DNA from 2 places in the Faecalibacterium faecis genome. Region 2 is predicted to be linked to the other one. Evidence: predicted binding sites of a transcription regulator. Region 2 holds the regulator's gene; the other holds the start of a gene.
The links. Region 2 encodes HrcA, which represses chaperone genes, less so after heat shock. Its sites were predicted from a motif close to TGTTAGCACTCNNNNNNNNNGAGTGCTAACA; they were not measured.
Positions count from the first base shown of each region.

Region 1: the regulator HrcA is predicted to act here: its motif matches at 5,819-5,849, upstream of WMO17_RS06295 (co-chaperone GroES).

Region 1 covers NZ_JBBMEP010000009.1:64,128-71,704, reverse strand. Annotated here, with positions in the region: gene WMO17_RS06310 (hypothetical protein) at 1-993, opposite strand, end outside; gene WMO17_RS06305 (winged helix-turn-helix domain-containing protein) at 1,085-3,604, opposite strand; gene groL (chaperonin GroEL) at 3,767-5,401, opposite strand; gene WMO17_RS06295 (co-chaperone GroES) at 5,454-5,741, opposite strand; gene WMO17_RS06290 (diacylglycerol/lipid kinase family protein) at 5,994-6,989, opposite strand; gene WMO17_RS06285 (ATP-dependent Clp protease ATP-binding subunit) at 7,177-7,577, opposite strand, start outside.
Region 2 covers NZ_JBBMEP010000008.1:59,807-67,383, reverse strand. Annotated here, with positions in the region: gene dnaJ (molecular chaperone DnaJ) at 1-581, opposite strand, end outside; gene dnaK (molecular chaperone DnaK) at 740-2,569, opposite strand; gene WMO17_RS05675 (nucleotide exchange factor GrpE) at 2,671-3,300, opposite strand; gene hrcA (heat-inducible transcriptional repressor HrcA) at 3,297-4,370, opposite strand; gene WMO17_RS05665 (stage V sporulation T C-terminal domain-containing protein) at 4,558-5,100, opposite strand; gene WMO17_RS05660 (aminoacetone oxidase family FAD-binding enzyme) at 5,328-6,614, shown strand; gene WMO17_RS05655 (NAD(P)/FAD-dependent oxidoreductase) at 6,793-7,577, shown strand, end outside.

The sequences.
Region 1 (7,577 bases), on a different contig from region 2:
CGTGTTGGTCGTCGGGTCAAACTTCACAGACCCGCCATCCTCCAGCACGTCGTTCTGGTTGCTCTTTGTGACCTGCGTGCCTGCTACCAAAAGGGCGTAGGTTTCGCTTTCCTGCTGGTCCGGGTCCACATCCGTCAGTTCCAGATAGTCTTGGTTCTGTCCTATGGCAGCCGTAAAGTTCTCATAATTTTCCTTCACGTTGATTTCCGTATACGCTCCATTCTCGTCGGTGCGATACCAGAACCTGCTTACGTTTCCGATGCTCAGTCTCCCCTGGACGATGTTATTGCCGTCGCCGTTTTCCGCCACAATCATAAGCAGATGGCCGCCGTTGTATGTCAGAAGACAATCCTTCCCGATGTACCGATCCGCATGGATCTCCAGCTCGCTGCCCGGGTTCACGGTAGTGGAATTGGCGATGCCGTAGGTTGCTCCCTGGAACTGTGCTCCTGTGATGTTCACGGTGCCATCGATCTGGACGTTTCCTCCGCCGATGCCCGTATGAAAATCTTTCAGCGTGATTTCGGTCCCGGCTGTAATCGTTGTTCCTGTGTCTCCGCCCAAAATTCCTATCGGCTTAGTAACCGAATATTTCCCCAGATCGGCATAGGTGAGATCGTATTCTCCCCCGGCGATCTCTTTTGCTTTCTCAATGCCGTTGCCTTTCGTCCTGCCCGTCACCTTGCCATTTGCCACCAGCCTCAGATTTTTTTCGCCAAGGGCTTCGACCAGCGAGATCGTCCCCGTATCCGCAGGCCCAACTGTGGTCAGCGTCACGTCTCCGTCAAAGGTCAAAACGCCCTGGTTATAGGATACCTCACCCTGAATGCAGTTCACATTCACACTATTGACCCGGCCGACATGATCCGGATACACAAACACCTTTGTCACCCTGCAAGCTACACCGTCCGCCAGTGCCAGCGGGGCCGCAAGGTTCAGCGCGAGGGCTGCGGAAAGCACCCCGGCGAGGAATTTCTTCCATCTTCGCTTCATTGCAAAAGCCTCCTTTTTTCTACCAATTTTATTGCAGGAAAAAAGCTCCACGGTTCACTTTTAGGATACCGTGGAGCTTTGGTTTTTGCTATTAACCCGGGGTTAGTTTTTGGTTAATTCCGGGGGCGTTTTTCTGGTACCACTCGGCCAAGCGGGCGCGGCGGGTGCGGGGGTCGCCGCCCATATCCAGCTTTGCGTACAGCTGGTTGATGTACTGCTTCACCGTGCCCTCGGAGAGGTAGAGGGCGGCGGCGATCTCCTTGTTGGTGCACCGCCCGGCCACCAGACGGGCCAGCTCCCGGTCGCGGTCGGTCAGGGGCAGCTCCGGCGCGGGGGCGGGCAGGCCCAGCCGGGCGGCAAAGGCCCGGCCTGCGGGCAGGATGCGGGCCACGAAGGGCCCCAGACGCGGCTCGCAGGCGGCCCAGTCCTCCCCTTCCAGCAGGGGGGCCAGAGCGGGATACTGCTCCACAAAGAGCACCCAGAAATCGTCCTGCACAGCGTCCAGCAAAGCCGCTGCCAGCGCGGCCCGGGCCTCGGCCCGCTGGCCAAAGCGCAGCTGCGCCGCCGCCAGCTGGATGCGGGCCTGCAGGCCCACCAGACCGTAGTGCATGGCCTCGCACCGGCGCAGCAGGCCCTCGCTGTGGGCGATCACCTTCACGTACTCCCCCTGCGCCAGCCAGACCTGCTGCTCGATGAGGGACATCATGGGGCGGCAGGGCCCAAAGAAACTCACCTCGCCCAGCTTGTGCTCCCGGAACAGCTCCGGGGCCTGCTCCGGCCTGCCCTGCAAAGCGTAGAAATAAGCGGCGATGCTCTCCAGCAGATGCACCTGCACCCCGTCGTGCTTTTGCAGCAGGGCGGCGCGCTTGGCGGCAAAATCGTACCCCTCTTTTCCCTTGCCGCACAGGGCCAGCCGCAGGGCCAAAAAGTCGCAGCAGAGGGTCATGTTTTCCTGCCCGGCGGCGTCGGCCCGGGCCCGCTCCAGCAGCACAGCGGCTTTCTCCCACGCCCCCTGCAGGTAGGCGGCCTCCGCGTCCATCAAAAGCTCGGCCCCCCGGCCGTGGCCGTTGGTGATTTTATAGTAATGGGGCATACACTCGTACATTTCGGCCAGTTCTTTGCCCAGCTCTCCGGGGGCGCGGTAGTACATCATCAGCACCGAGGGGGAGCCGAAGGTCCAGCTGCCGCTGTTGCGCAGGGTGACGGCGGGGCGGCTCATCTGGCGGCTGGCGCTGCGGTGGAGGCAGCTCATCTGGGTGATGTCGTTGTAGAACAAGAAGCTCTGGATGAGGTCGCACTCCCCCAGCAGGTTGCCCCGCTCGGCGGCGGGCCACTCGGGGTGTTGGGCCACGGCGGCTTCCAGCAGGGCTTTCAGCTCCATCATTTTGGGGATCTGCTGCCAGGTGAACATCCGGCGCATCAGCACCAGAATGGCCAGCGGGTGGCGCTGCAGCGCTTCCACCGGGCAGCGGTCCAGCCGCTGCAGCAGCTCGGCGGGGCTGAGGGAGGCAAGCAGATCCCCTGCGTCCGCCTCGATGACGGCAAGGGCTGCGTCGCGGTCGCCGCAGTGCTCAAAGGCCTGCAAAGCGTGGAGGTACTGGGCTTTTTGGGCATACCAGCGGCCATACCGCTGCCAGACCTCCGTTTGCCGGGCGGCGGGCAGCTGGGCAAAGAGCCGCTCGGCGCACTCTTTCATCATGTGGTGGAAGCGGAAGCTCACCCCGTCCGGCAGGCGGGTGACAAAGGCGTTTTGCTGGGTGAGAGCCCGCAGCACCTCCTCCGCGTCGGGCAGGGCGGTGACAGCCCGGGCCATCTCCACCGTGAACTCATCGGCCAGCCCCATCACAGCGAGGAAGCCCCGGGTCTTCTCGGGCAGGGACTCCAGCATGGCGGCGGTGAACATGGCGTAGATGTCCGGCCCCGGCTGCAGCAGGCTCCCCCGCTCGGCCAGGGCATGGAGGTTCAGGTAGACGGCGGAGAACCACCCCTCGCAGGAGCGCAGCAGGCTCTCGGCCTGGGCGGCGGTGATCTCCACGCCGCAGCGGTGGGTGTAGGCCAGCAGCTCCTCCCGGTTCAGGCGAAGGCCGTCGGCCTCGATGCGGTGGAGCCGCCGCCCCAGCCGCACCACCTGCTCCCCGGGCAGAAAGCGGTTGCGGCTGGCCACGATAAGGTGGACGTTCTCGGGCAGGCGGTAGGCCAGCCGACACAAAAACTGCGCCACCCGCTCGTCCCCCAGCAGGTGGAAATCGTCCAGAAAAAGATAGTAGGGCGTTTTGCCGCCCAGCGCGGCACACAGGTCCTCTAGCAGCAAAGCCGCGCCGCTGGCGTCAGCGGGGCAGTCGTAGCCCTCCAGCACCGTCAGCCCGGCGGCGGCAAAGGCCTTCTGCACGCTTTTCCAGAAGATGGAGCGGTTATCCGAGTAGATGCTGGCTTGCAGCACCACGGCCCCCGCCTTGGCCTGCTCTGCCAAGAACCAGCGCACCGCCGTCGTTTTACCGTAGCCCATGGGGGCCACCACCGCCGTGAGCGCACAGGACGCTATGGGCCGCAGCGTCTCCCGCATTCGGTCCGAGATGTAGATGATGTTCAGGTTCTGCCTGTTTCTGGCCATGCGCGTTCCCCTTTTCCTTATGCTAAGGCTATTGTAGCACATTTGCGGCGAAGAGAAAAGTGCGGCAGGGGTGCAAAAAAGCAGGCAGAGCCTTCGCCTTTGCGAAAAGTTCTGCCTGCGTTCTTTTTATAAATTGGGATTCTTGGGAGCGGCGGTTTTGGCTTAGTACATGCCGCCCATGTCACCGCCTGCAGCAGCGGGTGCAGCAGGGGGTTCCGGCAGATCAGCGACCAGGCTTTCGGTGGTCAGCACCATCTCAGCGACGGAGGCTGCGTTCTCCAGAGCGGAACGGGTGACCTTGGTGGGGTCAACGATGCCAGCAGCGATCATATCGTCCACAAAGACCTCGTTCTGAGCATCAAAGCCGTAGTTGGGCTTGTTGGCAGAGATGATCTTGTCGATGATGACACTGCCTTCCAGACCGGCATTCTTAGCGATCTGGCGCAGAGGAGCTTCCAGAGCCTTCAGAACGATCTTGGCACCGGTGCGCTCGTCGCCTTCCAGCGTGTCGCACAGCTCGCGCACAGCGGGGATCGCATTGATAGGAGCAGTGCCGCCGCCGGCAACAACGCCTTCCTGAACAGCAGCCTTGGTTGCGTTCAGAGCATCCTCGATGCGCAGCTTCTTGTCCTTCATCTCAACTTCGGTAGCAGCGCCGACCTTGATGACGGCCACGCCGCCAGCCAGCTTTGCCAGACGCTCCTGCAGCTTTTCACGGTCGAAATCGCTGGTAGCGGCCTCGATCTGGCTGCGGATCTGAGCGATGCGGGCTGCGATGGCATCCTTATCGCCTGCGCCGCCAACGATGGTGGTGTTCTCCTTGGAGACCTTCACCTGACGGGCATGGCCCAGCATCTGGACGGTAGCATCCTTCAGCTCATAGCCCAGATCGGAGGAGATCACGGTGCCGCCGGTCAGGGTTGCGATATCCTGCAGCATTTCCTTGCGGCGGTCGCCAAAGCCGGGAGCCTTGACAGCGCAGACGTTCAGGGTGCCGCGCAGGCGGTTGACGATCAGAGTGGACAGAGCCTCGCCCTCGATATCCTCAGCCACGATCAGCAGCTTCATACCATTCTGCATGACCTGCTCCAGCAGGGGAACCAGATCCTGAATCACGCTGATCTTCTTATCGGTGATCAGGATAGCGGCGTTGTCCAAATCAGCCACCATCTTGTCAGTATCGGTGACCATATACGGGGTGAGGTAGCCGCGGTCGAACTGCATGCCTTCCACGATCTCGTTGTAGGTCTCAGCGGTAGTCTTATTCTCCTCAATGGTGATAACGCCATCGGAGGTGACCTTCTCCATAGCCTCGGCGATCAGACGGCCGATCTCGGGGTCGCCTGCAGAAATAGTGCCGACGCGGGCGATATCGTTGCTGTCCTTCACCTTCTGGCTGTGAGCCTTGATGGTCTCAACAGCCTTGGCAACAGCCTTGCTCATGCCGCGGCGGATATCCATGGGGTTTGCACCGGCGGTGACATTCTTCATGCCCTCGGTGACCATGGCCTGTGCCAGAACGGTTGCGGTGGTGGTGCCATCGCCTGCTGCGTCGTTGGTCTTGGTAGCGACTTCACGCACCAGCTGTGCGCCCATGTTCTCGAACTCGTCCTTCAGCTCGATCTCCTTTGCAATGGTCACGCCATCGTTGGTGATGACCGGTGCACCGAACTTTTTGCCCAGCACCACATTGCGGCCCTTGGGGCCCAGGGTGATCTTAACGGTGTTTGCCAGGGTATCGATACCGGCACACAGTGCCTTGCGGGCATCCTCGCCCTGCTTGATCTGCTTAGCCATAATCAAATCGCTCCTTTAAAGCTCAATTTTCAAATATCAGAGGGGAAACTGCTCAGTCCTCAACGACTGCCAGGATATCGCCCTGACGGACGATGGTGCACTCTTCGCCGTCCACCTTGACCTCGGTACCGGAGTACTTGCTGGTGAGGACCTTGTCGCCGACCTTCACAGTCATCTTGACTTCCTTGCCGTCCACAACGCCGCCGGGGCCGACAGCGATGACCTCAGCCACCTGGGGCTTTTCCTTAGCACTGCCGGTCAGGATCAGACCGCCCTTGGTGGTCTCCTCAACCTCAACAGCCTTAATGACAACACGGTCTGCAAGAGGAATGATCTTCATAGTTCTTGCCCTCCTATAGTAAAAATATAATTTAAAACTTTGCTGTGTCCAAAGGGCCTCGTGTCGGCTCTTCAGCTCTTTAGCACTCCATTTCTCTGAGTGCTAAGTGTATTGTACTCATCTTGACCCAAAAAATCAAGACCTTTTTTGCTTCTTTTTGTTAAGAATTTATGACAGATGAAAAAATCAGCCGTACAGCGAAAAAGAGACAGCTTTCTCTTGGGCAAAAAAGCTGTCTCTTCTTCTGGTTTTTCATGTTCGGTCTGCACTCTGTGCCGTCCTCTGCGCTGCAAAGCGCTCAAAAGCAGGCTTTGGCAGAAGGATGCGCCCTGCCAGCGGCTGTACCTGTACAGTGATCTGCTCCTTGGGTGCGCATTCGCCGTCTGCCGTGGCAACGATTGGCCCGCGGCCATCCGCAGCGCGCAGGCTCACCTGCTTTGCGCGGCGGTAAATGAAATACGGCTCTGCAGCCCTGACGAGCTGACCGTTCTGGAAGTGCTTGCCGCTCTTATACATTCCCAGCAGCTTTGCAATGGTCACGCGGCTCACCTTGCGGATGATATATACATCCAGCCAGCCATCGTCGGGCTGTGCTTCCGGCGCTGCACAGAAGCCGCCGCCATAGGTGCGGCCATTGCAGATGGCACACATCAGGCAGTCCACATCCAGCGTTTCACCATCGATGGTGTACTCCACCCTGCGGCCGATGTGTCCGCACAGCTGTTCCACAATGGAAAGCACATAGGCCATCTCGCCGCCGCACAGCGGGATGCGCCGGAACTTCGGGATGCCGTAGGCAACCTGCGCATCCAGACCGGCAGCGCAGATGGTGGCCGAAAGGCCAAGGCTGGTCTGCATCAGATCGATGCTCACCGACCCACCGGCCAGCTGGGCATCCAGATCCAGAAACTCTTCCTTTGTACCAAAGGTGCGCAGAAAATCGTTGCCGCTGCCAAAGGGCAGACAGCCCACGGCTGCATTTGCATAGCCATAGATCCCGGTGAGCGCTTCGTTGAAGGTACCGTCGCCGCCGGCAGTGAAGACCCGCAGTTCTTCCCCGCTCTGCCGGGCCTGCTGCGCAGCGGCATTGGCCAGCTCCCGGGCATGACCGGCGTGATTTGTGACCTGAATGGTATATTCTTCCGGCGCAAGCCCTGCACGCGCGGCGGCAGCATTGATCTGCTGCGGCAGCGTACGGGTGCAATCGGCCTTACCGGCAGTTGGGTTCAAAAGAAATAATGTGCGCATGGACTTCCTCCTGCAATTCTGTTGCTTCTATGATAACAGAAAACCAAAAGGATGCAAGAGCCAATCTCACAATGTCCCTGCCCCGTACGCACAAAAAAGGAGCGGATGGCTCCGCTCCCCCCTGCAGACAAAAAAATACCGCCCCGGGTCTTGTAACTCAGGGCGGTCCTTTTGAACTTCAGATGTTTTACAGTGTTGCGGTTTCGTCCTCCCGCAGGACGATAGCACCATCCGCCGAGCAGTCCGCTGTCCAGTGCTGGCCCACGCAGGCCGTGCCGGATGCGATCTGATCCGCAAGTGCCTGCTCCACTGCCCTGTCCACTGCGCGGCGCAGTTCTCTGGCCCCGTAGGCAGAGCGGGCCTTTGCTGCCAGCGCCTGCCCTACCCGCGGTGTGTGATGCAGCTGGTAGCCGCTGCGGGCGGCACGCTGCTCCAGCTGGCACAGCATTTTTTCGGCAATGGCGCACAGGCTGTCGTCGGCCAGCGGACGGAATACGATCATCTCGTCCAGACGGCCTGCCAGCTCCGGCCGGAACCACTTTTTTGCCTCCTCAATGGCCTGCGCAGACTGCTTTTCAAACACGGCTT
Region 2 (7,577 bases):
CGCTGCTGACGGATCACGAAGCCGCGGCCGCCGCAGTCCGGGCAGGTCTCGGGGCTGGAACCGGCAGCACAGCCGCTGCCGTGGCACTCGGTGCACTCCTGCTGGCGGGTGATGGTGATGTTCTTCTTGCAGCCGTGCACGGCCTCGTCAAAGCTCAGGGTGATGCGCACGCGGATATCCTGACCCTTGCGCGGTGCGTTGGGGTTCGCCTGACGGGACGAACCGCCAAAGCCGCCGAAGCCGCCGCCAAAGATATCGCCGAAAATGTCGCCCAGATCCACGCCGTCGCCGCCAAAACCGCCAAAGCCGCCCGCACCGGGGCCGCCGCCGTTCTGTGCTGCATAGGCAGGGTCAACACCTGCAAAGCCGTACTGGTCGTACAGCTGGCGCTTCTTCGGGTCCGAAAGCACCTCGTTTGCTTCGTTTACTTCCTTGAACTTTTCCTCGGCGTTCTTATCGCCGGGGTTATAGTCCGGGTGGTATTTCATTGCAAGCTTGCGGTATGCCTTTTTGATCTCGGCATCGGTCGCAGTCTTGGATACCCCCAGCACTTCGTAGTAATCACGCTTTTCCTGTGCCATATCCACTCACCTCTCCGGGAACGTTTGATCCGGGAAACGCCCCGGTTGGTTCCTCGCTCTATAACCAGCAAGAGCCGCTCCGGCAAAACCGGAGCGGCTTTTGCTATTCCACGCGTGCGTCCGCCGGTTTGGCCGGGCACACACTGCTGTGTTTTTTATCAGACTTCCTTGAAGTCGGCATCCACAACGCCGTCATCACCCGGCTTCTGCTGGTTGTTTGCACCTGCGTCGGGGCCGGGCTGTGCACCGGCGGCCTGCTGTGCGGCAGCGGCTGCCTGATACATCTTCTCGAACACCTGGCTCAGGGCTTCCTGCTTTGCCTTGATGTCGTCCACGTTGCCGGACTGAACAGCGGTCTTCAGGTCGGCCAGCTTGCTCTCGGCCTCGCTCTTCACGTCGGCGGGCAGCTTGTCGCCGTTCTCCTTCAGCATCTTCTCGGTCTGGAACACCATCTGGTCGGCACCGTTGCGGATATCGACCTCTTCACGCTTCTTCTTATCGTCGGCAGCAAACTGCTCAGCTTCCTTCACAGCCTTGTCGATGTCCTCCTTGGACATGTTGGTAGAAGCGGTAATGGTGATGTTCTGCTCCTTGCCGGTGCCCAGATCCTTTGCGCTGACCTTCACGATGCCGTTTGCATCGATATCGAAGGTAACTTCGATCTGAGGCACACCACGGGGAGCCGGAGCGATGCCGTCCAGATGGAAGACACCCAGGCTCTTGTTGTCGCGTGCGAACTCACGCTCGCCCTGCAGAACGTTGACCTCAACAGAGGGCTGGTTGTCTGCAGCGGTGGAGAACACCTGACTCTTGTGGGTGGGGATGGTGGTATTGCGGTCGATGATCTTGGTGCACACGCCGCCCAGAGTTTCAATGCCCAGGCTCAGCGGGGTGACATCCAGCAGCAGCAGGCCCTTCACATCGCCCTGCAGCACGCCGCCCTGAATAGCAGCGCCCACAGCCACGCACTCATCGGGGTTGATGCCCTTGAAGGGCTCGCAGTTCAGTTCCTTCTTGACTGCATCGTAGACAGCGGGGATACGGGTGGAACCACCGACCATCAGAACCTTCTTCAGGTCAGAGGGACGCAGGCCTGCATCCTGCAGAGCCTTGCGGACGGGGCCCATGGTGCGATCGACCAGATCAGCGGTCAGCTCATTGAACTTTGCGCGGGTCAGGGTCATATCCAAGTGCTTGGGGCCGGTAGCATCGGCAGTGATGAAGGGCAGGTTGATCTGGCTGCTCATTGCGCTGGACAGCTCGATCTTTGCCTTCTCGGCAGCTTCCTTCAAACGCTGCGCAGCCATCTTGTCCTTGCGCAGGTCGATGCCGTTCTCGGTCTGGAAGGCATCTGCCATCCAGTTGATGATGCGCTCATCGAAGTCATCGCCGCCCAGATGGGTATCACCGTTGGTGGCCAGGACCTCGGTAACGCCGTCGCCCATCTCGATGATGGACACATCGAAGGTACCGCCGCCCAGATCGTAGACCATGATCTTCTGGTCTTCTTCCTTATCGATGCCATATGCCAGAGAAGCGGCAGTAGGCTCGTTGATGATACGCTTGACGTTCAGGCCTGCAATGGTGCCTGCGTCCTTGGTAGCCTGACGCTGGCTGTCGTTGAAGTATGCAGGAACGGTAATGACAGCCTCGGTAACAGGCTCGCCCAGATAAGCCTCGGCATCAGCCTTCAGCTTCTGCAGGATCATAGCGCTGACCTGCTGGGGAGTGTACTCCTTGCCGTTCAGGGTCACCTTGTGGTCGGTGCCCATGAAGCGCTTGATGGAAGCAACGGTGTTCTCAGGGTTGGTGATGGCCTGACGCTTTGCGACCTGACCCACCAGACGATCGCCGGTCTTGGTAAAGCCGACCACAGACGGGGTGGTGCGTGCACCCTCAGAGTTTGCGATAACAACGGGCTCGCCGCCCTCCATGACAGCCACGCAGCTGTTGGTAGTACCAAGGTCGATACCAATGATCTTACTCATAATGAAAACTCCTCTCGAAAGAACAAATCTTATTGTTTATGTGATGCTCAAATGTTTGTAAGCGGATGTTATATTCAAAACCCTTTCGGGTTTCTGCTTTGTTATTCGGCCACTACAACGGTCGCATGGCGGACGATCTTATCGCCCAGCTTGTAGCCCTTCTGGTAGACCGTGATGACGGTGCCGCTCTCCTGTCCGTCCGGGGCGGGGATCTGCTGCACTGCATTCATGAAGTTGGGATCAAAGGGCTTGCCCAGCGCCTCGATCTCCTCCACATGGAGGGCATCCAGCGCCTTGGCGGCCTTGTCCAGCGTCATGGTCACGCCCTTTTTGTAGTTCTCGTCGGTGGTGGGGGCGTTGGCTGCCATCTCCAGCGTATCCAGAATGGGAATGATCTGGTTCACCGCAAAGGAAATGCCATCGTTGAACTTCTGGTCGGCTTCGCGGGTGGAGCGCTTGCGGTAGTTCTCGTACTCCGCTGCCATGCGCAGCAGCTGGTCTTTGGCCTGTGCAGCGTTGGCTTCGGCCGCGTCCAGCTTTGCCTTTACGGCTTCCAGCTCGCGGGCCTTCTTGTTGAACCAGCCGCCATCCTTCTTCTTGTCATCCTTCGGGTCGGCAGCTTCGGCAGCAGGTTCCTGTTCGGGTGCTGCCTGCTGGGCCTTTTCCTCGGGAGCCGTTTCGGGCTGCTCCGCTTCCTGAGCCGGAGCCGTCTTTTTTGCTTCTTCGCTCATTCCAGATCCTCCTTATAGATCACAGTCCGCCGGGGTACGGCAGCCTGTGGGGTGTCTTTTCGTTTGCCGCTCATGCCCTCGCCCAGCTGGTCTGCAAAGTAATGCAGCAGCGGCATCAGCTTCTGGAAGGGCATCCGGGTGGGGCCGATCAATGCAATGGAGCCCCACAGGCCTCCGCCCACCAGATACCGGTCGCTCACGATGCACAGACCCGGGATCTGCGGTTCCAGATCCTCGCCCAGCAGCACGCTCTCACTGCGTTCTGCCGGAGGTGCGATCAGGCCAGCGGCCTGCTCCTCGTCGTTCAGCAGTGTGAGGATGTCGCCCACCTTGCCGTCCAGCTGGGGCCAGTCCAGCAGATACTGCTCGCCGCCCAGAAATACGTGGGGCTTGACGGAATCCTGCAGGATGGCAGCCGCTGCACTGATAACGGGCACCAGCTCCGGGTCGATCTGGCTGCACAGCTCTGCCAGCAGCCGGGTGGAAAGATCCACCGGCGCTACAAAGGTAAGGTTGCGGTTCAGCAGTGCGGCAAGTGCTGCCGCATTCTCGCGGGAAAGACCGGTGCGCACCCGTGCCACACGGGTACGAACGTAACCGGCCGTGGTAACGGCCAGCACAGCCGCTGCGCTGCGGCCCACCTGAACCACTTCATAGTGGGCGATGCACAGGTCTTCGGCGCACGGGGTGCTGATGGCGGCGGTGCAGCCGCTGATGGCGGCCAGCGCCTTGGCGGCACCTGCGGCCAGCTTTTCCGGCTCATGGTCGAGGCTTGCGAACACCGCATCCACCCGGGCGCGGCTCACACGATCCAGCGGCTGATCGTCGGTCAGCAGATTATCAAGGTAGTAACGGTAGCCCTTGGCACTGGGCACACGGCCCGCGCTGGTGTGGGGCTGCTCCAGCAGGCCCAGCTTTGTCAGCGCCGCCATCTCATTGCGAAGCGTTGCGCTGGAAACTGCCATGTCAAAGTAGTTTGCCAGCACGCTGCTGCCAACGGGCTCGCCTTCGAGACCATACAGCGCCACGATCGCCTGCAAGACTCGCTGCTTGCGTGCATCCATCGTCATAGCGCCTGCCTCCTTTTTGCGTTCGCTTTGTTTGTTTAGCACTCCTTGTTCCTGAGTGCTAAGACCATTATAGCCAATTTTCCGGTGCTGTCAAGCCCCTTGGAAAAATGTTTTAAAAGATTCATAATTCTGTCATAAACGAAGAAAGCGCCCTCCTTATTATAAGGAAAGCGCTCCGGCATGTTCTTTACTCTTCCATCTGCCTTGCCAGAAATGCCGCTGCCACATTCACGGCCTTGAGCTGGGCGGCATCCGGCGTGGCCGTGCGGTCTTCGGTCAGCAGGGCCACCACGCCGGTCACATCGCCCGCCGCAATGATGGGTGCGGCACACAGCACTGCTCGGGGCGAGCCTTCGCAGGGCAGGATGCACTTTTCGGCAATGCCCTCGCTCTGGTACAGCCTGCGGCCATCCATCAGCTTTTCCAGCGGCTGGCTGATGCTGCGGTCGGCCAGCTCCCGCCGGCCGGAGCCGCTCACCGTAAGGATGCGGTCGCGGTCGGCCACCAGTGCGGTCAGCGCAAAGCTTTTGCTGAGCACCTCGGTATACTGGGCCGCTACTGTGTTCATCTCGCCAATGGGCGAATACTTTTTAAAGATCACCTCGCCGTCGCCCGTGGTGAAGATCTCCAGCGGGTCGCCGCGGCGGATGCGCTGGGTGCGGCGGATCTCCTTTGGGATCACCACCCGGCCCAGCTCGTCGATGCGGCGCACGATTCCTGTTGCTTTCATGTTTTTGCTCCTCCGTTTCCTTAAAAATGCCTGCAGCACTAGTATCTGTCAGACCGGGCCATTTATACCTGCTGCCCCCGCGCAAAAAGACCTGCACGGAAAGCTGCCTCTTCGTTGCGTTTCCGGCAGGGTTCTGCTACAATGATACAAAAAGCCGTTTTCATAAGCACAGCACCCCGCTTATGAAGACAGATCCTAAAATTCTACTGAGAAAGGCAGGTGTCCGGATGCCGAACATCCTCATTCTGGGCGGCGGTGCCGCCGGTCTTGCAGCCGCGCTGGCGGCGGCACAAAGTGCCCCCGCTGCACAGGTCATTGTGCTGGAGCGCAACCCGAAGCCGGGCAAAAAGCTGCTTGCCACCGGCAATGGCCGCTGCAATCTGGATAACACCGGCATTGCACCGGAGCTGTATTTCACTGCCGACCCGGCAGCACTTCGTCCGCTGCTGGATGCCGTAAATACCGCCGACCCGCTGCGCTGGTTCCGTGCGCTGGGGCTTTACACCCGCACCGACGAGGCGGGCCGGGTGTATCCGTACTCCAATCAGGCGGCGGACGTACTGGCCCTGCTGGAGCATCACCTTGCGCAGCACCATGTGCAGCTGCGCACCGGCTGCACCGTGCGCACCCTGAGCCAGGGCCGCAGCGGCTACGCCGTGCAGTTCGAGACGGCAGAGGGCTCTGCCGAAATGCTGCGCGCCGATGCCGTCATCTGCGCCATGGGCGGCGAAGCAGGGCCGCAGTTCGGCACCGACGGCTTTGGCACCCGGTTCGCCGCCCAGTGCGGCGGCAGGGTGGAGCCGCTGTACCCCTGCCTGACCGCCCTGCAGTGCGCAAAGCCCCGCAAAGCGCTGGCTGGCATCCGTGCCAAGGCAGCAGCATCCCTGTTGGACGGTGCCCGTGTGCTTGCCTGCGAGAACGGCGAGGTACAGTTCACCGATTACGGCCTTTCCGGCATCTGCATCATGCAGCTGTCCGGCCTGTTGGCCCCGGGCCGCGGCCCCAAGGCTCCTGCTGTGGAGCTGGACCTCTTCCCGGCAGTGGACGAAACCGCACTTGCCAGCCTGTTTGCGGCCCACGCCGCCCAGACGGCAGGGGGCAGCGCCGCTGACTTCTGGCTGGGCCTGCTGAACCAGAAGCTGGGCCGTACTGTGTGGTCTGCCGCCGGGCTGCAGGACAGCGACGCGCCTGCCGTGCTCACCGCCGCACAGTGGCAGAAGCTGGCCCACACCGCCAAGCACTGGCGCTTTGAGGGGCTGACCCCCTGCAGCTGGAAGCAGGCCCAGACCACCGGCGGCGGGCTGGCCCTGCGGGAGGTGGATCAGCACTTCCAGTTCAAGGGCTGTCCGGGCCTTTACTTTGTGGGCGAAACGCTGGACTGCGCAGGCAGCTGCGGCGGTTTTAACCTGCACTGGGCGTTCGGCTCCGGCCTTGTGGCCGGGCGCAGCGCTGCAGGCCGTGCTCTGCCAAAAGCCTCCGCGCCCGCAAAGAGCAGGAAAAAGCCGCACAGGTAAAAATGAGCTTTAAATTTTCAACAAATGCTTGACATCTTGTGCAGATCGCATTATCATAAAGACAATAAAAGTTTGTTCAGAGGATCGAGCAGAACAAGCAAGGGGAGAGTCGAAAGGCCCTTTTGTTTGTCCTGCTCTTTTTCTTTTATTCGGCAAACGGAGCGATCAGGAGGTTTTTATGCTGGATGTAGCAATTATCGGCTGCGGCATCATTGGTGCGGCAGCCGCCTATGAGCTGTCCCATTACCCGCTGCAGACCGCCATTTTCGAGGCTGAAAATGACGTGGCCGACTGCACCACCAAGGCCAACAGTGCCATTCTGCACGCTGGCTACGACCCCGAACCGGGCACCCGGATGGCGCGGCTCAACGTGGAGGGGTCCGCACTGGCCAAGGAGATCTGCGCCCGGCTGGATGTGCCGTACCTGCAGTGCGGCAGTCTGGTGCTGGCCCTCAGCCCGGAAGAGCTGCCCCACCTGCAGAAACTGTATGAGAACGGCATCGCCAACGGCGTGCCGGGCATCCGGCTGCTTTCCGCAGAGGAAACGCTTGCCATGGAACCGAATCTGGCCCCCACTGTCGTTGGCGCGCTGTATGCGCCCAGCGCCGCCATCGTCAGCCCGTGGGAGTTTGCGCTGGCAATGGCAGAAGTGGCTGTGCGCAACGGCGTGGAGCTGCACCGCAGCTGCCATGTGACCCGCATCGAAAAGACCGCCGGCGGCTGGGCGCTGACCACCCCCTCCGGAATTGTGGAAACGCGCTATATCATCAATGCGGCAGGCATCTCGGCGCAGGCCGTGCACGATATGGCCGCACCCCACAAATTTACCATCCAGCCCACCCGGGGCGAATACTACCTGCTGGATAAATCCGAGGGCAGCCGTGTGCATCACGTCATCTTCCAGTGCCCCAACGAAAACGGCAAGGGCGTTCTGGTGGCCCCCACCGTCCACGGCAACCTGAT